2 regions of the Williamsia sp. z71 genome follow, and region 2 is predicted to be linked to the other one. Evidence: riboswitches for the same ligand, from Rfam matches in the RefSeq annotation. Region 2 holds a riboswitch; the other holds the start of a gene.
The links. A riboswitch is a leader RNA that binds a small molecule or an ion and turns the genes downstream of it on or off. The one in region 2 is predicted to bind cobalamin.
Positions count from the first base shown of each region.

Region 1 (11,400 bases), on a different contig from region 2:
CCGTCGCAGCCGGGTTCGACGGGATCGCCCTGCACGGCGGCCACGGCTACCTCCTCGACTCGTTCGTCTGGCACGGCACCAACACGCGTGACGACGCGTGGGGCGGAGACCTGTTGGCCCGCAGCCGCTTCCCGGTCGAGGTCGTCACCGCGATCCGGGCGGCCATCGGTGACGAGCTCCCGATTTTCTACCGTTTCTCGCAGCACAAGCAGCAGGACTACACCGCCCGTATCGCCGAAACCCCCGACGAGCTCGGTATCGTGCTCGGGGCGCTCGCCGATGCCGGTGTGGACGCGTTCGACGCCAGCAACCGGCGTTTCGACGCACCGGTTTTCGACGGCAGCGACGTGTCGCTGGCCGGATGGGCCAAGAAGCTCACCGGCGCCCATTCGATGGCGGTCGGCAGTGTCGGTCTCGGGAAGTCGCTGCGCGACAGCCGCGTCGACGGAGCGGCCCCGGTCGTCGACAACATCGGCGACGTGGAGCAGCGCATCGGTTCGGGTGAGTTCGACATCATCGCGATCGGGCGCCTGCATCTGGCAGACCCGGCGTTGGCAACGACGCTTCGCACCGGCGCACCGTTGACCGCGTTCAACCGAGCTGTCCACGAAGGCAGCCTTCTCTGAAAGCTTTACCGCCGATCCCGTGTCGTCTCCGGGATCGGCGGTAATACCCAACCGCTCAGTTCGCCGCAGCGGCGATACCCGCACGCCTGCCGAAGTAGCTGCCATCGCCGAGTGAGGCACCGCTGGCGTACCCACCGGCACACACCCCGGCGGTGGACCGACCCGCTGCGAACAGGCCCGGGATCGGGTCACCGGATACGTGCAGCACCTCGGAATCGAGGCCGGTGCGCAGGCCACCCAACGTGAATCCGCCGGTCATGCCCCGCAGATCGATGGCCGCAATCGGCGACCCGATCGGCTTGACCCATTCGGCCTTCTTGCCGAACGACGGGTCCTCACCCTCTGCCGCATGCCGGTTGTACAGTTCGACCGTTGCCTGCAGAGCCCCTGCCGGAAAGCCGATTTCGGCTTCGAGTTCTTCAACGGACTCGGCAACCCAGGTCGGCTGCCGCCGCAACTGGGGACTCGACGTCGGTCGCGTCAGTGCTTCCTCATAAGCCGCCTCGTCGATGACGAGGAACGCCTCATTCTGGTTCTCGATCAGAACTGCCTGACCGACCCGTCCCGGATAGGTGTCTTCGTTGATGAATCGCTGGCCGCGCCCGTTCACCAGGATGCCCCGGATGAACAATTGCGGGTCGCAGAAGAAGGCGACCTCGGTGGCGTCCATGTGTGCCAGGTCGGCACCGAGCGATTGCGCCATGCGGATCGCGCGGCCATCGTGTTCCTCGATCGAGGCGGCCGGGCGATTGATCAGCCGAGGCGCGAACGACTCGACCATCGTGGTGTTGTAGGCGAAGCTGCCGGTGGCGAGCACCACGCCCTTTCGGGCGCGCACCGCGACACTGCGGCCATACTGTTTGGCCTGCACACCGACCACACGTCCGGCGTCGTCGATGATCAAAGCCTCTACGCGCATGTCGTATTCGGCCCGAACCCCGAGATCGGTGGCCTTGTCGGTGAGCGGCTTCATCAACATGTAACCGCCGCCCTTCTCGGCACTGACGTGCTTGTCTTTCATCTGCGGTACATGACCGCGGGGCGCCGGTGGGATGGTCGCGTTGAACGGCGCCGCATTCTCCCCTCCGGTGTACTGCAGACCGTCATCACCCGGTGGCTCCCAACCGGGTTCACCCCAGAAGCTCTCCTTGAACGGAACACCGCATTCGTCGACGAGCCAGTGATAGTGGTCGACACTGCCCTCGCAGTAGAGGTCGATCTTTGCCTCATCGACACCAGGTCCCAACGCGGCTTTCATGAAGGCCTTCATGTTGTCGACGGTGTCGTCGAATCCGCAGGCCTTCTGCAACGGGGTGCCGCCACCCATGTAGATGAACCCGCCGGACATCGCCGCGGCACCGCCCCATCCCCCGGTCCGTTCGAGCACCAGGACCTCGGCACCGGCCTGCGCCGCGCCCACCGCCGCTGCCGCCCCGGCCACGCCGAAACCGGCGATGACCACGTCGGCCTCAAAGCCCCACTCGGTGATCTCGCCCGCCGGGATGGGCTTGATGGATGAACTGTCGGCCATATGCTATCTCCTCACGAAAAACGCTGTAACACCTATGTGTTACGCACTTTCCGAGCCGCCGACAGCCGAGATCCCGGCCAACGGGAACCCCGCCCGCTCCCAAACGCGCCATCTTTACGAAGACGCGCCACCTACAACCGGCGCGTCTTCGTAAAGGTGGATCGTTTGAAGTTGACGGGGGCGGGAGGACTCAGGACAGCCGCATCGAGCCCGTCTCGAGATACCGCTGCTGGAATGCGAAGGCCTCTCCCAGGAGGTGCGGTGTCTGTCCCGCACCGGGCACCGCTTCGGCCCGGTTCAGGTAGTCGTGCAGCAGCGGACGGAAGTCCGGGTGCGCGCAGTTGTCGATGATCACGCGGGCCCGGCGCCGCGGCGACAAGCCGCGCAGGTCGGCCAGACCCTGCTCGGTGACGATCACCTGGGTGTCGTGTTCGGTGTGGTCGACATGCGGCACCATCGGAACGATGGCAGAGATGGCACCGCCGCGGGCGGTCGACGGGCTCAGGAACATGGAGACGTAGCCGTTGCGGGTGAAGTCTCCCGAGCCGCCGATGCCGTTCATGATCTTCGTGCCCATGACGTGCGTCGAGTTGACGTTGCCGTAGATGTCGGCTTCGAGCATGCCGTTCATCGCGATGATCCCGAGCCGGCGGATCACCTCGGGGTGGTTGCTGATCTCCTGCGACCGCAAGGTGATGCGGGTGCGGTAGAAGTCGACGTTGGCAGTCAGCTCTTCCATACCGGCTTCGCTGAGCACCAGGGCGGTCGACGACGCGTGGGCGACCGTTCCGTCCTTGATCAGGCGGAGCATGCCGTCTTGAAGGACTTCGGAGTAGCAGTTCAGACCCTTGTACGGTCCGCGGTCCAGTCCACCGAGCACGGCGTTGGCGACGTTTCCGATACCGGCCTGGAGCGGCAGGAGTGTGTCGGCGGGCAGGCGGCCCGCGCGCACCTCGTAATCGAGGAAGTCCAGGACGTGGCCGGCGATGGCCTCACTGACGGCGTCCGGCGCGGTCACCGGGCTGGCGCTGTCCCGGCAGTTGGTTTCCACGACGGCGACAACCTTGGCCGGATCGACCCGGAAGGTGGTCTGGCCGATGCGGTCCTCGACATGGGTGATCTGGAGGGGTTTGCGATTCGGCGGGAGCGCGGTGCCGTAGTAGACGTCGTGCATGCCCTCCATCGCCTCGGGCACCCAGGAGTTGACCTCGAGGATGATCCTGTCTGCGACGTCGAGCCAGGTCTTGTTGTTGCCGATCGAGGCGGCGGGGATCAGTTCACCGGACTCGGTGATGCCGGCGATTTCGACGATGGCCACGTCGACGTTGCCGTAGTAGCCCTCCCACACCTGTTGCGCGACGTGCGAAAGGTGGATGTCGACGTAGTCCATCCGGCCGTCGTTGATGCGCTGACGGGCCGTCGGCTCCGCCTGGTACGGCATCCGCAGAGCGATTCCGTCGACCTCGCAGAGAATCCGCTCGGCCTCGGACGCCACCGAGGCGCCGGTCAGGAGATTGATCGTGAAGTCCGATCCATTCTCGCGGGTGTGCTCAATGCGTTCAGCCAGGGCCGGGATGGTGGCCTTGGGCGTGCCTGCGCTGCCGAAGCCACTGATGGCGACGGTCTCACCTGGGTGAACGAACGACACGGCGTCGGCAGCGGACATCACTTTCGAAGCAAACGCAGCACTTCGAATACGACCCGAGGTCGTGGGCTCACCTGATGTGGTCACGGCAACAGGATAAGCACCACACTTCGCGAGGATCTGGCCACATTCCGTGCGAACGAACCACAGTGGCGTGGTATAAGCAACCGGCGATCCGCAATCCACAATACGCTCCACTTGCCCGTGATCGCTTCGGGGTACACGCCGATCAGACGCAGTAAATCAAGCGAATTGTGGACGCGGTGACATCCCCGACGTCTTCCCAACTGTGCCCGTGGTCACACTCCGGACAACATTCGGGTTCGAACCCGGCCGCTTGGGGAACCCACCCATCGACGGACGCCTGACCAGGGGTTCAACAGGAGCATTCGGATCGTCACATGGAGGGAGTGAGCATGACTGAGGACAACAGGGCCGACCAGGCCCGCAAAGGTCTTTTCGATTCCGTGAAGGGCAAGGCCAAGGAAGTGGCCGGCGCCGTGACCGGGAACGATTCACTGACAGCCGAGGGGCAACTGGAACAGACCCAGGCCCAAAAACGCAAGGAAGCCAACGCCCAGGAGGCCGTCGCCGCGGCGGAGGCCAAGCAGGCTCAGCGCGAGGCCGCCGAGGCCCGTGTCGAGAGTGCACAGGAACGGGCTGAGGTGGAAGCACAGGCTGCGAGCACCGAGCGCGTGGCCGACACGATGAAGCAGGCCCAGAAGGGCGCGGCTGCCCAGCAGGCGGAGCACATGCGCGAGGTCGAACAGGCACAGGCGGAGCGTGACGCCAAGGCCAAAGAACATCAAGCCCGAGCCGAAGAGCAGGCCGAGGTCGCCGAGGCGACCAATGAAGTTGTCGATGCAGTCGACGAACACAAGGAAGCGACCGACGAAGCGAAGCTGGCCAATGCCGAGGCCGAGCGGCTACGACGCCAGGCGGAAAACCTCACCGATCAAGCCGATCTTCCGTAGACCGACCGACCCCCCCACCGATATCGAGGAGAGTGCAGATGAACATCATCGAACTACCGTTGGTTGTGCTACGAACCCAGTATCGAATCGCCCGAATCCCGTTGCAGCTCTTCGAGAACAGAGTCGTCTCGCGACTGGACTCCGATGCCGCCGCCCGGCTCCTGTATGAACGTTCGCTGGGCGTTCTCGACTCGACCGTCGGGAATCTCCTGGGGGACAAATCAATCGAGATGCGCGGATCGGCGCTGACCGAACGCAGTGAGGCCCTCGGACGCGCGTCACAATTGGAAGCCGAAGCCGAACGTACGCGCCAGCAGGCCACCGCCACGCTGAAAGCCAAGGCCGACAACGCCATCGAAGACCGGAAGGTGGCGCGCGAAAACAAGCAGGCGGAGATCCAGGAGGCCGAACAGCAGGCGGCGGAAGACAAACGAGCCGCTGCGGCGAAAGCGCGAGAACGCACCACCGAAGCCCACCAGGAGGCCGACGAACTCGCCGCCAAGCGCAAACAAGAGGTCGAAGCCGCCAAGCGGGATGAGCAGGCCAAGATCAATGCGGCTGAACTGAAAGCGACCGCCGCCGCTGCCGCAAAAGCAAGGGAAGCAGCAGCCAAGCGGAACGCCGCGGAAACCGATCGCGACCAGGCCGACCACATCGAGAAACTCGCCGACGCCGAAAAGGAAAAACGTCAGGCGGACCGCGCCAACAACAAAGGCTGACGCCCGACGTTTGGAAGGATCAGGCCTTCGTCTGGAAGAGGGCTTCGGCGCCCAGTGTCCGCCGCAGTTCGCGCAATAAGTCCTCTTCCTCTGCACAAACGAGCTCGGTCGAACTCACGAAGGCTCCTTCTCACGAAAGAGCACCAGGTGCTCGTGATACAGCACGCCATCGCGGATATCCCCGGTCGCGGTGAACCCGGTGTCGTCGCGGTAGTCCAGATGTGCGCCGGTCACGGTATACGCACCGGTGTAGGCGCCGGCGGTATTTCCTCGTGCCTCTTCATAGCGTCCGTTCGGAAGCAATTCCTGTCGTATGTATCCGTCTGCCGTGACCCACATTCCGACGACGTCGAGGTTTGCGGTCGATGCGTTGCTCATGCCACTCCCATCCCTGAATCCATATGTTTCCACTCCTTCTCACCAGCTGACACGGAGTTGAGATGATTCGAGAGTATGGCGAATCCGAAGATTGAACATGGGTGCATTGCACCCATGTTCAACCCAATCCGCCTCAGCCAGAGGAGGGTCAACCCGCAACGACGCCGGCCGACTGTGGTCGATACGTGACCGTGGGATATCCGCTGGTCGGGTCGATGGTCACGTCCGCCCGGACCTGATACACCTGCTCCACCAACTCCGCGGTGATCACCTCGGTGGGGGTGCCCACAGCAACCACCCGGCCCTGGGCAAGGACCATCACCCGATCACAGAACATCGCCGCCAGATTGAGGTCGTGCAGTGCGATGTAGCTGGTGACGGGCAGTTCGGCCACCAACGCCAGGATGTCGAGCTGATGCCGGATGTCGAGATGATTGGTCGGCTCGTCCAACAACAACTCATCCGGTTCCTGCGCAAGAGCCCGCGCGATCTGCGCGCGCTGACGTTCACCGCCGGAAAGGCTGTGCCACAGCCGGTTCGACTTCGACGTCATACCGGTACGCTCGAGCGCCAGCTCGACGGCCGCATCGTCCGTGGACTCGTCGCCACCGAAAACTCCCCGGTGCGGAATGCGGCCGAGCCGGACTATGTCGAGAACAGTTATGTCGACCTCGGTGTCGGAATGCTGATCGACCATTGCCACCCGGCGGGCGACCTGACGTCGTCGCATACTTCTGATCTCGAGGTCGTCGAGCAGAACACGACCCGCATCCGGTTGCGCGATGCCGCTCAGTACCCGCAGCAGCGACGACTTTCCGGAGCCGTTCGGACCGAGCAGTCCGATGGTCTCACCCTTGACGGTCTCGACGGACACCCCGTCGAGAACGATCCGACCGCCGCGGCTCCATCCGATATCTCTGGCGCACAGGGTCATTGGCTCGACCTCATCCGGAAGAGGATCAGCGCGAACGCCGGGACACCGATCAGGGCCGTGACCACTCCGACCGGAACCTCCTGCGGCGCAAAGACCGTACGGGCCAGGGCATCGACCCACACCATGAAGATCGCGCCGGCCACCGCAGCAGTAGGAAGCAGACGGTCGTGTCGGGGTCCGACGAGGAAGCGGGCGGCGTGCGGCAGGACGAGGCCGACGAACCCGATCGCCCCGGCGGCGCTCACCAGGGTCGCGGTGACGAGTGCCGTGATGCCGAGCAACAGAATCCGGATCCAACGGACCGAGATGCCAAGGGACGCAGCAGCAGTATTGCCGAAGGTGAAGGCGTCGAGCGCGGCCGACTGCGTCAGGCACACCAGTAGGCCCACCACCGTGACCGTGCCGCAGAGCAGGACGCTCGCCCAGTCGGCCCCCGACAGCGAACCGAGTAGCCAGAACAGCACACCGCGGGTCTGTTCGGCGTCCGCCGAGGAGATCACGATGAACGACGTCAGCGCCGAGAACAGCTGTGTGCAGGCCACTCCCGCCAGTACCACCCGCGACATTCCACCGCCCGCGCCGGCGGCCAGCAACATCACCAGAGCGAATGACAGGACTGCCCCGAGAAACGCACCCACCGACAGCGACACCGCGCCGGCGCCGAGTCCGAGGACGACGATCACCACCGCGCCCGTGGACGCCCCGGACGAGATACCCAGGACAAACGGGTCAGCGAGCGGATTGCGCAGCAGCGACTGCATGATCGTTCCGCACAGCGCCAGACCGGCACCGCAGATGGCCGCGAGCAGGGTGCGCGGCAGCCGCAGCTCCCACACGATGCCGTCCTTGATCCTGCTCACCCCGGAGTCACCGAACCCGAGATGGTCCAGAACCACCCGATAGACGTCGCCCATCGACAGGCCGGCCGGACCGATGGTGATGACGATGGCAATGGACACCGCCAGCACCGCCAGGCCGACCAGCAGCAGAATCCCGAGAACGGGGGCCGAATCTGTCGGTGCCGGTCGGACCCCGCGGTGGGTGCCGGCCGCGGTCAGCGCGCCAGTCCCCACTGCTCGAGTGCGGCCGCGGTCTTCTCCACGCCGTCGATGGTGCGGATCGAGGGATTCAGGTCGGCTCCGTTGACCACGATGTATCGCTTGTCGCGGACGGCGCTGAGCCGCTGGGTAACCGGGTTCGATTCGAGGAACGCGATCTTGCTGTCGAGTGCGTCGCCATCGACACTACGCCGGCTGAGGTCGGCGAGCACGAGGGCGGTGGGATCGCGATCGAGGATGCTCTCCCAGCTGACCTGCGGCCATTCGTTGGTGGTGTCGGCGAAGATGTTCTCGGCGCCAATGGAATTGGTGATGATGCCCGACGAACCGCAGCAACCGGCCATGTACGGGGTTTTGGTGTCGGCGAACCAGTAGGCCAGCGACACACCGGCGGCGTCCACCGATCCCGTGGCCTTCTCGAAACGTTGCTGCAGTTCGGCGACAAACGCCTCACCGCGCTCGCGGACGTCGAAGATGGCCGCTAGGTCTCGGATTTCCTTGTAGACGGTCTCGATCCGCAACGGATCGGTGCGGGCGCCGTCCGCGTTGACGCTGGCGGCGGTCTTACCGTCGCAGTCCGTGGGCGAGAGGTAGGTGGGCACGCCGAGCTGTTCGAACTGGTCGCGGTCGGCAACACCACCGGGTCCGAGTGTGCCGCCGAAAGATGCTGAGACGAAGTCGGGTTCGGTGTCGAGGACCACTTCGAAGGACGGATTGTTGTCCGCCAGACGCGGCACGTGGGCGTTGTCGGCGGCGAGGTTCTCACGGACGGGATCGGTCCAGGTGGCCGTGCCGACCATTCGATCCGCGAGTCCGAGCGAGAGAAGGATCTCGCTGGAGCCCTGGTTCAGCGACACCGCGCGCTGCGGCGGCGCATCGATGGTGACGGTATGACCGCAGTTCTCGATGGTCAACGGGAAGTCGAACCCGCCCGAAATCGTCTCCGACGCTTGCTCATCCGCCGTGGACGAACATGCCGAGAGCAGCAGGATCGAGGTGATGGTGAAGGTGGTGGCAGCAATGTGCCGCCAAGACTTGCGCATGAAACGGTAACTCCTACATCAGGGCCCAGTCGCGGAGCCGAGGAACTTCTGACCGATCGATGAGTAACCGGACTTCGGCCCGTCAAGGCCGTCACCGTTGCGCGTCAGTCCCGGATTCACACCGGGTTCCCTCGCCGATCGTGGCCGCATGGGCGGCCTCGGCAACCATATACGGCGCTCACCCGTCAGTGGTCATGCGGCCTACTCCCCCGGCCGGGCTATTCAGTGGAGGCGTGTACGACCATGACCGGGCAGGGCGCGGTGTGAAGAACGGCCTGGCTGACCGAGCCGAGGAGCAGCCCGCGGAATCCGCCGCGGCCCCGGCTTCCGACCACGACGAGTTGGGCGTCGCGGGCCGTGTCGATGATGTAGGGCGCCGGCGCCTGGACCGCGATGCGGGTTTCGACAGGGACGTCGGGGTAGTCCTCGCGATGGCCGGCCAGCAACACTGCGAGTCCCTCGACGGCCTCGTCGTGGAGCCGTTGAACGGCGTCGGTGTGGCCGGGGAACACGTCGCTGGAGAATCCCGGATAGGTGTGCACCGCGATCACCGAGGTGTCCAGTTCGTCGGCTTGGATGAATGCCTGCTTCACCGCCGCCTGCGACGTCGGCGAGCCGTCGACGCCGACCACCACCGCACCCGCTGCGGGAGGTTGACCGGGGACCACGACGACCGGGCAATCGGCGTGGGCGGAAACATCGGTGCTGACCGACCCGAGAAGCAGACCGGCGACCCCACCAATGCCGCGGCTGCCGACGACCAGCATGTGCGCCCGGCCGGAGATCTCGCGCAACACCAGCGCCGGTTTGCCGTCGAACAACTGTCCGCTGACCTCGACATCGGCGTTGATCGCCTTGACCGTGCCGACCGCGGCGTCCACGATCCGGTGGGCGTCGTCGCGGACGGCGTCGATGACGTCTTGGGTCATCACGACCCCGGGGGCGTAACCGGCCGCGATGGTTCCCACTGCCGTCACCACCCGCAACATCCGACCCTCCCGTGCTGCGGCGGCAACGGCCCAGCGCAGAGCGTTCTGCGCGTGCTCGGAACCATCGACGGCCACCACGATCGGCGCGTTCAACGTAACCATTGCCTGCTCCTTTGCAGCTGAGATCGTCCAACTCGTGCGGTGACTCCACGATTGCCGATCTGCTCGCCGGTTGCAGGCGAACCGCAAACCACACATCGAAACGTGCCCGGCACCTTCTGACCCAAGGAAGCGGTCCCGACGTCACTCACCCGGACGGGTCCACGGACCGGGTGCGCCCGGTTCTCCGAATCCGCCGACAACGAGGCTGGTGCGCAGTCAGGTTTGATATCGACAACATCCGGTCCATAAGAGTGCAATCATGTTGTGGAGCCGCGACGCGAACCCGGCCCGCGATCTCTCGCCGTGGCAAGGGAATACCCGCCCGTACGTGTCCAGATGCGCTCGTGCCGATCCGACATGTGTCCGGTGGTTGCGTAACCACTCCGCCATTGAAGCGTTGCCCGGTCGTCGCCCGAAAGGTCTTGACGATGAACAACATCGGACCGTCTCCGGTTCATCTACGGGGTGGGATCCTTGGCTGATCGTGAGCGCCCGGCCGATCACATCGACCCGCAGGAGGCGATCACCGGACTCCTTCGCGACCTCGAGACCGATATCACCGGCTTATCCGAGCGGGAAGTGGCCCGGCGGGCAATCGTCTACGGTCCCAACCAACTGGTGAGAAGGCGACGTACCCACTGGTCGCGGCAGGTGATCCGGCAACTGACCCACCCACTGGCATTGCTGCTGTGGGTGGCTGCGGTTTTGGCCTGGATCAGCGACTCACAGCCACTGGCGATCGCGATCGTGGTGGTGATCATCATCAACGCCGGGTTCGCATTCATACAGGAACGTCACGCCGAGCAGGCCGTCGAGGCGCTGTCGGCGATCATTCCCGAGAACGCACGCGTGATCCGGCAGGGGCCGGAACACACCGTCGCCGTCGCTGCTCTGGTGCCGGGTGACGTGATCGCACTCTCCGAAGGCGACAAAGTCCCTGCCGACGCGCGGCTCATCGAAGGCGCAGTCCAGGTTGATCTCTCGACGCTGACCGGTGAGTCCGACTCTGTCCACGTCGAGACGCGATCCGAGCCGCAATCGGGTCCACTCCTCGAAGCGACCGACATCGTCTTCAGCGGCACCAATGTGGTCGGCGGAGAGGCGCGGGCCGTTGTCTTCGCAACCGCGATGGGGACCGAACTCGGCCGCATCGCGGCACTTTCTCAGCGCGTCACCCATGAGGAGAGCCCACTCGAAACCCAGGTGAAACGTGTCGCCTGGCTGATCGCGGCGGTCGCGGTGGTGATGGGCGCGGCGTTCATCCCGATGGGAACGTTGTTGGCCGGCCTGTCCCTGCAAGACTCGGTCAATTTCGCCATCGGCCTGCTCGTCGCGAACGTCCCGGAAGGCTTGCTGCCGACCATCACGCTGGCGCTGGCGCTCGGCGTCCGGATACTCGCC
Region 1 covers NZ_JCANWX010000009.1:106,267-117,666, reverse strand. Annotated here, with positions in the region: gene AC51GR_RS21275 (oxidoreductase) at 1-626, shown strand, start outside; gene AC51GR_RS21270 (FAD-dependent oxidoreductase) at 682-2,157, opposite strand; gene scpC (succinyl-CoA:acetate CoA-transferase ScpC) at 2,348-3,889, opposite strand; gene AC51GR_RS21260 (CsbD family protein) at 4,219-4,776, shown strand; gene AC51GR_RS21255 (IF2 family translation initiation factor) at 4,815-5,495, shown strand; gene AC51GR_RS21250 (Atu4866 domain-containing protein) at 5,610-5,873, opposite strand; gene AC51GR_RS21245 (ABC transporter ATP-binding protein) at 6,022-6,807, opposite strand; gene AC51GR_RS21240 (FecCD family ABC transporter permease) at 6,804-7,799, opposite strand; gene AC51GR_RS21235 (ABC transporter substrate-binding protein) at 7,862-8,908, opposite strand; adenosylcobalamin (AdoCbl) riboswitch at 8,917-9,066, opposite strand; gene AC51GR_RS21230 (universal stress protein) at 9,127-9,999, opposite strand; gene AC51GR_RS21225 (cation-translocating P-type ATPase) at 10,474-11,400, shown strand, end outside.
Region 1: it holds a riboswitch for cobalamin, as region 2 does, so the genes downstream of both, AC51GR_RS21235 (ABC transporter substrate-binding protein) here and cobN (cobaltochelatase subunit CobN) in region 2, are expected to answer to the same signal.

Region 2 (11,400 bases):
AGGTCAGGTGCAGTTCGAGGTCGCCGCGGACATCGGCGTGCGACTTGTCGCAGCCCGGCGAGCCGGTGCAGTCGGTGACCTTGGTCCACGGTGAGTTCTCGTCGAAGATCAGGCCCATCGGCGCCAGCACCCGAAGTACGGTGTCGGCCATGCCTTCTGACAGGTCGACGATCAAGATCTCTTTCCGTGGTGTCAGGTAGATGTCGCGTTCGATGGCAGCCAGGAACTCTCCGACGCGTGCCGGGATCCGGCCGTGCGCGACCACCGAGCCGAGTGCCACCAGGTCATCGGTGTCCTGCGCGAGCCAGCCCACCTGCGGTGTCGACGTGGGCTTCGACCTCGAATATTCGCCGGTTTCCGGCAGGGTCGCCAACACTTCGTCGATCGCGGGGCGGTCGGCGACATCCTGGACGCGCCACTCGTCGGTCCGGTCGGCGAGAAACGCATGGGCCAGATCGATCATCAGGTCCGCGGCGCCGTCGGCCGACACCCGCCGTCCGGTGGGCGTTCCGCCGATGAGCACGTCGAACGCCCGCTCATCCAACGCCAAAACGCCGATGTCGGGACCCTGGGTCACGATGTCGCCACGACCGTCGTCGAAGCCGAACAGGATCCTGGCCGGAAGCTCCGCGAGTGTGGGATCGGACTGCAATGCGGCGTCGAATTCTTTCAGGATCGGTCGCGCGTCGACCAGGCCTCCTCGCCGCCCGGTCAATGCCGAGAGCTGCAGGTTGCGGACGCGTTCGTGACTGGGGGACGGGATCAGGCCGGCCTCGAGGATGCGCTGACCGGCACCGTCCACGTCACCGATCCCACGCAGCTGGACGTTGCCGCGCGAGGTCAGTTCGAGATGACCGTCTCCGTAGTCGTCCGACACTCCTACCAGGGATTTCATCTGGCTTGGTGTGATCAGTCCGCCGGGTAGCCGGATCCGTGCGAGGTGGCCATCTGCCGCCGGGTGCGCCGAGAACACACCAGGGCAACGATCGGACGGTCGACTCATGGGGTCCACGGTACTGGCGGTCAATTGCCCGGCCGGGACCCCGTTGAGAACTTGTGGAGTTCGAGATCTGTGGCAGAGCTGCTCATTTCTGGTCCTCTTCTGGTGCCAGGGGGTTCTTGTCCAGGTGTGTTCCCAGGGCATCCGGGCCGGTGTTCCACATCGGGCGATAGGGCGCGAGCCAGCTGTCGATCTCGGCCAGCGCAGACGGTTGGGCCTGGTAGACGCGACGTTGTGCATCTGCGTGAACGGTCACGAGGCCGGCCGCACGAAGAACGCCCAGGTGTTTGGACGTCTGCGGTTGCGCCAGTCCGACGCGTCTGGCCAGCTCGCCCACGGCGCAGGGCTGCACCCGCAGGACATCGAGCATTCGTCGACGATTCGGTTCCGCCAGAGCCGGCCAGATCAGTTCGTTCACAACGAGTATTTTCTCTCCTGGGTATATATCGGTCAAGGAATACAAGGCAGAAATGCGTTCTTATATGCTGATGCCATTCCGCAATGAGGAAGCCGGTGAGAGTCCGGCACGGTCGCGCCACTGTATGGGGGAAACCCCAAGTCAGACCCTTGTTGCTCCGCTGCTACACCCCAACCGCCGGGCGCGCATTCCCGGCAAGGAGGTCCTCGTGATCTTGCTGCTGTCCACCTCGGACACAGATCTGCTGACCGCCAAGGCCAGCGGCGCCGACTTTCGTCTTGCGAACCCGTCCCGCCTGCTCGTCGACGAAGACCTGCCCGGACTCCTGGACGGCGCCGACCTGGTCGTTGTTCGAATTCTGGGTGGCCGGCGGATGTGGGAACAGGGTCTCGACGCGGTGATCGCCGCCGGGTTGCCAACTGTGGTGGTCTCCGGTGAACAGCTTCCCGATCCCGACCTGATGTCGATGTCGACGGTGGCTCCCGGTGTGGCCGCCGATGCTCACAACTACCTGGCCCAGGGCGGACACGACAATCTCGCGAACCTGCACGCATTCTTGTCCGACACCGTGCTGCTCACCGGTCACGGCTTCAGCGCTCCGGCAACAACCGCGCAGTGGGGGATCCTGGAACGGAATGCCCAGGTCGAGGCCACCGGACCGACGATCGCGGTGCTCTACTACCGAGCCCAGCATCTGGCAGGCAACACCGCCTACATCGACGCCCTCTGCGACGCGATCGAGGACAAGGGCGGCCGATCGCTGCCGATCTTCTGCGCATCGCTGCGGGCTGCACCTGGTGACCTGCTCGAACAGCTTGCGGTGGCCGATGCACTCGTCGTCACGGTGCTCGCCGCCGGTGGAACGACGCCGGCCACCGCGTCGGCCGGCGGCGATGACGAGAACTGGAACATCGAACAACTCGCCCGGCTGGACATCCCGATCCTGCAGGGCCTGTGCCTGACGTCCTCCCGCGCCGGGTGGGCCGCGAATGACGACGGCATGTCGCCGCTGGATGTCGCCACACAGGTCGCGGTCCCTGAGTTCGACGGACGGATCATCACGGTTCCGTTCTCGTTCAAGGAGATCGGTGAGGACGGTTTGCCCTGGTACCGTCCCGATGCCGAACGGTGCGCCCGGGTCGCCGGAATCGCCGTGCGCCACGGCCGACTTCGGCATATCGCTCCGGCGGACCGCCGGATCGCCGTGATGCTGTCGGCCTACCCGACCAAACACGCGCGGATCGGGAACGCGGTGGGACTCGACACCCCGCAGAGCCTGCTCCGGCTGCTCGAAGCCATGCGGGACGCCGGATACGACATCGGGCCGGAGTCGGGCGACGGCTCGGTTCCCGGCCTGGCCGAGGATGATTCGGACAAGCTGATCCACACGCTGATCGCGGCCGGCGGACAGGACCCCGACTGGCTGACCGAAGAAGCCCTGGCCGCCAACCCGATCCGGCTGTCCGCCGCGGACTACCGGCAGTGGTTCGACACGTTGCCGCAGGACCTCCGCGCGTCGATGATCGAGCATTGGGGTCCGGCACCCGGCCGGCTGTTCGTCGACCACTCGGCCAATTCGGACGGCGACATCGTCATCGCGGCAATGCAATTCGGCAACATCGTGTTGATGGTCCAACCGCCGCGTGGTTTCGGCGAGAACCCGGTGGCGATCTATCACGACCCCGATCTGCCGCCGAGTCACCACTACCTGGCCTGTTATCGCTGGCTGTCGTCGCAGCAGCACTTCGCCGCCGACGCGGTCGTCCACGTCGGTAAACACGGCAACCTCGAGTGGCTCCCGGGCAAGACCCTGGGTATGTCGGCCTCGTGCGGCACCGACGCCGCCATCGGTGACCTGCCGATGATCTATCCGTTCCTGGTCAACGATCCCGGCGAAGGGACACAGGCGAAGCGGCGGGCGCACGCCACGCTGGTCGATCATCTGATCCCACCCATGGCGCGGGCCGAAAGTTACGGCGACATCTCACGTTTGGAGCAGCTGCTCGACGAGCATGCCAACATCTCCGCGCTCGACCCGAACAAACTCCCGGCGATCCGCCAGCAGATCTGGACCCTGCTGCAGGCGGCCAAGATGGACCACGACCTCGGGTTGTCCGAGCGTCCCGAAGAAGACGTCTTCGATGACATGCTTCTGCACGTCGACGGGTGGCTGTGTGAGATCAAAGACGTGCAGATCCGCGACGGCCTGCACATCCTCGGACAACCACCGGCCGGTGACGTCGAGGTCGACCTGGTGCTGGCGATGCTCCGGGCGCGGCAGCTCTGGGGCGGCACGCAGAGCCTGCCGGGGCTGCGAGAAGCACTGGGACTCACCGAAGACGGCACGGCCGGCCGTACCGCCACCGACAGCATCGAAGCCGTCGCGCGGGAGCTGGTGGTGGATTGCGCCAAGGGTGATTGGGACCCCGCCACCATCGCGGCCGTCACCGAAGGCCATCCGGCCGACGTCCGCGAGATCCTCGACTTCGCCGGCAACGAGATCGTGCCTCGGCTCCGCCAGACCGACCAGGAGGTCCCACGGATCCTCCATGCGCTGGACGGCGGGTTCATCCCGGCCGGACCGAGCGGATCACCACTACGTGGACTGATCAACGTCTTGCCGACCGGCCGCAACTTCTATTCGGTCGATCCCAAGGCGGTGCCGTCGAAACTCGCCTGGGAGACCGGCCGCGCGATGGCGGATTCGCTTCTGGCGCGGTATCTCTCGGACCACGGCGAGTATCCGAGGTCCGTCGGCTTGTCGGTGTGGGGGACCAGCGCAATGCGGACATCCGGTGACGACATCGCCGAGGTTCTCGCACTGCTCGGAGTGATGCCGATCTGGGATGAGGCATCTCGCCGGGTGACAGAACTCGACCTGATCGGCCTCGCCGAACTCGGCCGTCCCCGAATCGATGTCACGGTTCGCATCTCCGGATTCTTCCGGGACGCGTTCCCCCACGTGATCACGATCCTCGATGACGCCGTTCGGATGGTCGCCGGGCTCGACGAACCCGATGAGTCGAATTACGTTGCCGCCCATGCCCGTACCGACCTGACCGCACACGGTGACACCGACCGCGCCACCAGTCGCATCTTCGGGTCGAAACCCGGAACCTACGGCGCCGGACTACTCCAGCTGATCGACTCCAAGGACTGGCGCAGCGACGCCGATCTGGCCGAGGTGTACACGGCGTGGGGTGGTTACGCGTACGGCCGCGGACGCGAAGGTGTCGCCGCGGTCGACGACATGCGTTCGGCGTATCGACGAATTGCCGTCGCCGCGAAGAACACCGACACCCGCGAACACGACATCGCTGATTCCGACGACTACTTCCAGTACCACGGTGGCATGGTCGCCACCGTCCGGGCGTTGACCGGCAAAGATCCAGAGGCCTACATCGGCGACAGCACCAGTCCGGACAACGTGCGCACCCGCACACTCTCGGAGGAGACCACCCGCGTCTTCCGGGCCCGGGTGGTCAACCCGCGCTGGATCGCCGCGATGCAGCGCCACGGCTACAAGGGCGCGTTCGAGATGGCCGCAACAGTCGACTATCTCTTCGGCTATGACGCCACCACCAACGTGATGGCCGACTGGATGTACGAGCAACTCACCGAGTCCTACGTCCTCGACGAGGCCAACCAGGAGTTCATGAACAAATCGAACCCCTGGGCCCTGCACGGCATCGCCGAACGTCTGCTGGAGGCGGCGCAGCGGGAAATGTGGTCGGCACCTCCACCACAGATGCTCGATGAGCTCCGGCGGGTCTTCCTCGAGACCGAGGGCGATATCGAGGGAGCCTGAAACGCCCCCGCGTTCGACGCCATCCGGCCTGGTGCGATTGAATTTCGTGAGATCGGGAGAAAACTGCGCGTCCTGATCGTTGACCCTGTGTACGCACTGCCGATGATCGGGATGGACTCATGAAGCTCGCACTCTTTCTCACCTACGTGGCGATCGAAATAGCCGCCTTCGTGGGGCTCTGTTTCGCGATCGGTTTCGCGTGGACGGTGTTGCTGATGATCGCCACGGTGGTCCTGGGCTTCTGGTTGCTGCGCCGCCAGGGTGGCAAAGTTCTCGCCAACCTCCGGGCCGCCGGACAGAACGCGGCCGCCGGAGCGCCGGCCGGCCCCGCCGGTTCGGCAGCACCGGTCGCCGATACCGCGTTGCTGGCCGGTGCGACCATCGCCATGGTCGTGCCCGGCCTGGTCACCACCGTCATCGGTATCCTGTTGCTGCTCAAGCCGGTTCGATTGATCCTGCGCCCATTGGTGATCGCCGTCGGTACCCGTAAGGTCGTCGGCGCGATGGAGGGTTACGCCCGATACGGTCGCGGGATGGCCGGGGTCACGGTTGTCGACGGACAGGTGGTCGACACCACCTACCGTCCGGGCGACCACGACCCGACCCGCCGCCAACTGCCCAAGTCGCACCCCGACTTCTGAACCCCGGGCATCCCGTCGGTAGCCCTGACAACAGCCCGCCACCGTTCGGCAGGCAGACTGGACGGTCGTGGAGAGTCAACTGCTGATCGGCGGGCACATCTATTCGCCGGTGGCCCCCGATGCAACTGCTATTGCAATCGAAGATGGTGTGGTCGTCTGGGTCGGTTCTGATCCGGTCGGTCGTGCGCTGCATCCCAAGGCAGAGGTCATAGAACTCGACGGGGCGCTGGTTGCACCCGCGTTCGTCGATTCTCACGTCCACCTGACGTCGACGGGGCTCGCGTTGCGCGGACTCGACCTCAGTGACGCGGTCAGCCGGGACGACTGCCTCGCGAGGCTGCGCCGCTACCACGCGGAACACACCGATACCGACCTCATCTGGGGGTTGGGCTGGGACGAGTCGACCTGGCCCGACGGCCACCCCTCGACGGCCGACATCGATGCCGTCGTCGGCGACCGGCCGGTCTATCTGGCGCGGATCGACGAACATTCCGCTGTCGCATCAACCGCCTTGCGGGTTCGCGCCGACGCGCTGACCGATGCCTTCGGATACGACCCGCAGGGCCCGGTGACCGCCGACGCCCACCATCGGGTGCGCGGCGCGGCGCGGGCGCTGCTCAGTACCGCCGGACGTGGTCGCGCCCAGCAGGCAGCACTCGACGATGCCGCCGCGAACGGGATCGTCGCCGTCCACGAAAACGGTGGACCCGACATCAGCGGATTCGACGACTTCCTCGCCCTGGCCGACCTGACCCACGATGTCGAGATCCGCCGCTACTGGGGTGCTGCGGTCACGAGCTCCGACGAGGCCAGGGCATTGCTGGAGGCCACCGGTGCCCACGCGCTCGGCGGCGATCTGTTCATCGATGGCGCGATCGGGTCGCACACCGCGTTGCTTCGCGAGCCGTACGTCGATGTCGACACCTGCGGTGTCGGCTATCTCGATGCCGAGACCGTGACCACCCATCTGCGCGCATGCACCGAGGCCGGCATCCAGGCCGGCTTCCATGTCATCGGAGATGGGGCGATGGACGTGCTCGCGCAGGCCGTTGCCGATGTGGCCGCCGAGGTCGGGGGACCGGCCCTGGCGCGGCTGGGCCACCGCATCGAACATGCCGAGATGGTCACCGCCGCGCAGGCTGCCACGCTGGCCGCGGGCGGGATGATCGCCAGCATGCAACCGATGTTCGACGCTCTCTGGGGTGGCCCGGGTCAGCTCTACGAACAGCGCCTGGGTGCCGAACGTGGTCGTTCGCTCAACAACTTCGCGCAACTCGCCAAAGCCGGCGTGGGCCTGTCCTTCAGTTCGGATGCCCCGGTGACGTCGATGCGCCCGTGGGCCGCCATCGCTGCGGCCGCCGATCACAACAATCCCACCAGCGCGATCTCGGTACGTGCAGCCTTCGCCGCCTCCACCCGCGGTGCCTGGCGGGCCGGCGGTCACCGCGACGGTGTTGCCGGGACGCTGGTTCCCGGTGCGCCTGCCGACTACGCGGTGTGGGAGGTCGAGGATCTGGTGGTCGTGGGCTCGGCCGATCCCAAGGTGGCCCGGTGGTCGACCGATCCGCGATCGCGGGTCCCGGCGCTGCCGGATCTGCGCCCCGGACGCAAACTCCCGGATTGTGTCCGGACCGTCCGCGGCGGACGAACGATCTACGATCGGGCCACCCGGTGACCTCTGGCACGGTTGAATCACGCGGATCGGCAGTCTCGGCCCGCGTCGGTGCTCTCGTCCGTACGCCATTGGTCCTACGGACCGTTGCCGCCGCAATCGGTGGCCTGTTGATGTGGGCGGCGTTCCCGCCGCGCGATCTCTGGTTTCTGGGCATCGCCTCCCTGATGGTGTTGGCGCTGTCGCTGAAGGACGTCACCCGGTACCGCGACGGCTTCTTGCACGGGTTCGCGTATGGGCTGGGGTTCTTCCTCCCGTTGCTGCCGTGGGTCGGCGTCTACGTCGGCCCGTTGCCCTGGGTGGCCCTGGCCGTGGTGATGTCGCTGTACACCGGCGTGTTGGGGGTCCTGGCCATCCGGCTGCTCCGACTGCCTGCCTGGCCGCTGTGGTTCGCGCTGGCGTGGGTCACCGTCGAATGGGCGCGGTCGTCGTTCCCCTTCGGCGGCTTCCCGTGGGGCCGCGCTGCTTTCGGTCAGCTCGGTGGTCCGATGGTGTCGCTGGCCTCGCTCGGCGGGGCGCCGTTGGTGTCGTTCGCCGTGGCGTTGACCGGCGCCGGCCTGGCGGCGGTGCTGCTGTGGGCCGCCACCGCGCCGCGGCAGTGGAATCGGCTGGTTCCGGCACTGATCATGACTCTGCTCACCCCGATCGTGGCGGCGTTCCTGTGGCCTTCCGTCGATGCGCGCAACAGTTCCGACAATCAGATCACCGTGGCCGCCATCCAGGGCAACGTTCCGCGCCTCGGTCTGGATTTCAACGACCAGCGACGCGCCGTCCTCGACAACCACGTGCGCGAGACCATGGCACTGGCCGCCGCGGTCCAGGCGGGTGAACAACCGCAGCCGGACATCGTGATCTGGCCCGAGAACGCCTCCGACATCGATCCCACGACCAATGAGGACGCCGCCGAGCAGATCACGATGGCGTCCATCGCCGTCGATGCCCCCATCCTCGTCGGAACGCTCGTCCGAAATCCCGATGGCCGCCCCACGAACACCGTGTTGGTATGGGATGGGCGCGAGGCGTCGGACGGAACCCAGATCCAGGGTCGCTACGACAAGCAGATCATCCAGCCCTTCGGCGAATATCTGCCCTGGCGAAGCTTTTTCACGCATTTCTCGTCGTACGCGGAGTCGGCCGGCAACTTCAAGCCGGGCACCGGACCGGGTGTGGTGGACGTCGAGACCAACAGCGGCAAAACCGTGCGGGTCGGTGTGTCGACGTGCTGGGAGATCGCCTTCGACCGATCGGCACGTAAGGCGGTCCTCTCGGGTGCGGAGTTCCTGTCGGTACCGACCAACAACGCCACTTTCGGACGCACGCAGATGACCTACCAACAGCTGGCAATGTCACAGTTGCGGGCGATCGAGCACGGGCGGGCGGTGGTTGTCGCGGCGACGAGCGGTGTCAGCGCCATCGTCGCGCCGGACGGCCACACCACCGCACGCAGCGGGTTCTTCGAGCCGGCGATGTTGGTGGAGACGATTCCGCTTCATACCGACGAGACGGTGGCCACCACGGTCGGACCGTGGCCGGAGCGGCTGGCCGTACTCTTGACGGTCTGCGGATTTTTGGTCCTGGTGGTACAAGGCATTAGGTTACGGGGATGGTCAAAGGAGGAGCATGGTGACGGGGCCTGAGGACAACTCACGCACTACCGATCCGGTCGTGGGGGTGGACGGTGCGGGAACCCTGGTGATCATTCCGACCTTCAACGAGATCGAGAATCTGCCGCTGATCGTGAAGCGGCTCCAGGCGGTTCAGCCCGCGGCGCACGTCCTCATCGTGGACGACAGCAGCCCGGACGGCACCGGTGAACTCGCCGACGAACTGGCGGCCGCAGACGGTGACGGACGAATCCACGTCCTGCACCGCACTGTGAAGAACGGTCTGGGCGCCGCCTACATCGAGGGCTTCAAATGGGGTCTGGCCCGCGACTACGCGGTCCTGGTCGAGATGGACGCCGACGGCAGTCACGCTCCGGAGCAGCTGCACCGGCTGCTCGACCGGGTCAACGAGGGCGCTGATCTGGTCATCGGCTCGCGCTATGTACCGGGCGGCACCGTCGTGAACTGGCCCCGGCGCCGGGAGATCCTGTCCCGCGGGGGCAACATCTATTCGCGGCTCGCGCTCGGTGTGTCGATCAAGGACATCACCGGCGGCTACCGCGCCTATCGCCGTCACGTCCTCGAGACGCTCGATCTCGGTGCCATCGAATCGCACGGCTACTGCTTCCAGGTGGATCTGGGCTGGCGCACGATCCGCGCCGGGTTCGATGTGGCCGAGGTGCCCATCACGTTCACCGAACGTGAGCTGGGGGAGTCGAAGATGAGCGGAAGCATCGTCCGGGAGGCCGCGTTCAAGGTGCCGCGCTGGGGCCTGACCCATCGCCTTGACAAGCTGCGGAAGAAGTAACCCCACCCGCCCAACAACAAACGAGCCACATATACGAAGACGAGCCACATATTTGTGGCTCGTCTTCGTATAAGTGGCTCGTTTGCGTTTGAGCCGATCTGTCAGACCTCTAGCTGCTGGTGCCGCGACGGCGAGCCTTGAGGAGGTCGAGACGCTCGGTCAGGAGCACCTCGAGCTCTTCTTCGCTACGACGCTCGAGAAGCATGTCCCAGTGCGTGCGCGGCGGCTTGACCTTCTTCTCTTCGGTGACCGTACCTTCGAGAATTGTGCCTTCCATACCGTTCTTGCACGGCCATGTCGACGGGATCTCGGCTTCGTCGGAAAACGGAATATCGAAGATCTCGCCGTTGTCGGTGCGGTACTTCACCATGCGCCGCGGCGCGAGGTCATGATCGCGATCGGTCTCGTAGCTCACCGCTCCGAGGCGGCTGCCGCGTAGAACTCGATCTGCCATAACTACTATCCCTTCGTTGGATTACCTATCCATCTTACGCGTGTGTGCGGATGTCCTGCTAAGTTCCCCGCCGTCGTGCCGCAGACGGAGAATTGGTGGGTGGTGCCCCCCGGTGTGGTCGGCGGTGCGGAGTAACCTCACTGGTTATGGAACCCCAGGCCACAGCGTCTCGTCGCGGGACCGCACGCAACAATTGCGCGTGGTGTGGACGCGAGATCGTCGAGTCCGAGGTCGGCCGCCGCCGCAAGTACTGCAAGCAATCCTGTCGTCAGCGCGCATATGAACAACGCAATTTGGTCGCCGGAAGTTCCATCCCCGCAGATTCGGTGGTTCTCAGTGCCGGCGAGGCCGAGGATCTGATCGAACGCCTCTTCCGGCTACGGTGCGCCGCCGAGGACATCGCCACCGCTGTCGATGAGGACGCCGATCGCAGCGAGTTGGCGGAACTGGGTGCTGAACTGGTGGCGCTGGCCAAGGAAGCCGAGCGCTGGCGGTAGCTGCCGGCCGGTCAGCTCGGCGGTCCGGTGATCGACCGTGACTGGGCGCTGCGCAGGCTCTCCACGATCTGTTGGGCTGTCGCCGATTGCGGATCGAGCAGTTCGGCCGTGAGCGTCCACTCCAGGCCGACCCAGGGGTCGTGCGCCCGCGCATCTTCGGTCACCGGTAGCACGAGGGTGGTGTCGGCGATCGCGGCAACCAGTGGATCGCTGTCGTGTTCGTCGAGTGATCCGGCAAAGACGAACGACCATCCGAGACGGGTACCGCGATCGACAATGCGCAGGAGGCGGGCGAGGTCGGTCGGTTCCCAACCGAACGGCAGGTCCGCGATGACCACCACCCGGACACCGAAGTCGTCGTGGCCGCCCTGCGCATCGGTCCCGGCCTGCAACGACATCAAATTCAGATCTACGGCCGATTCGAGCACGTCCAGACGCGCACCGACCGCGTCGGGTGTGGTGACGGCCGGAGCGAGCATCACCGGCGCGAGCAGCTCG
Region 2 covers NZ_JCANWX010000006.1:90,192-101,591, forward strand. Annotated here, with positions in the region: gene cobG (precorrin-3B synthase) at 1-1,003, opposite strand, end outside; gene AC51GR_RS15600 (ArsR/SmtB family transcription factor) at 1,086-1,418, opposite strand; adenosylcobalamin (AdoCbl) riboswitch at 1,499-1,574, shown strand; gene cobN (cobaltochelatase subunit CobN) at 1,627-5,226, shown strand; gene AC51GR_RS15610 (FxsA family protein) at 5,346-5,867, shown strand; gene AC51GR_RS15615 (amidohydrolase) at 5,935-7,542, shown strand; gene lnt (apolipoprotein N-acyltransferase) at 7,539-9,176, shown strand; gene AC51GR_RS15625 (polyprenol monophosphomannose synthase) at 9,160-9,951, shown strand; gene AC51GR_RS15630 (RNA polymerase-binding protein RbpA) at 10,061-10,405, opposite strand; gene AC51GR_RS15635 (hypothetical protein) at 10,552-10,902, shown strand; gene AC51GR_RS15640 (TerD family protein) at 10,914-11,400, opposite strand, start outside.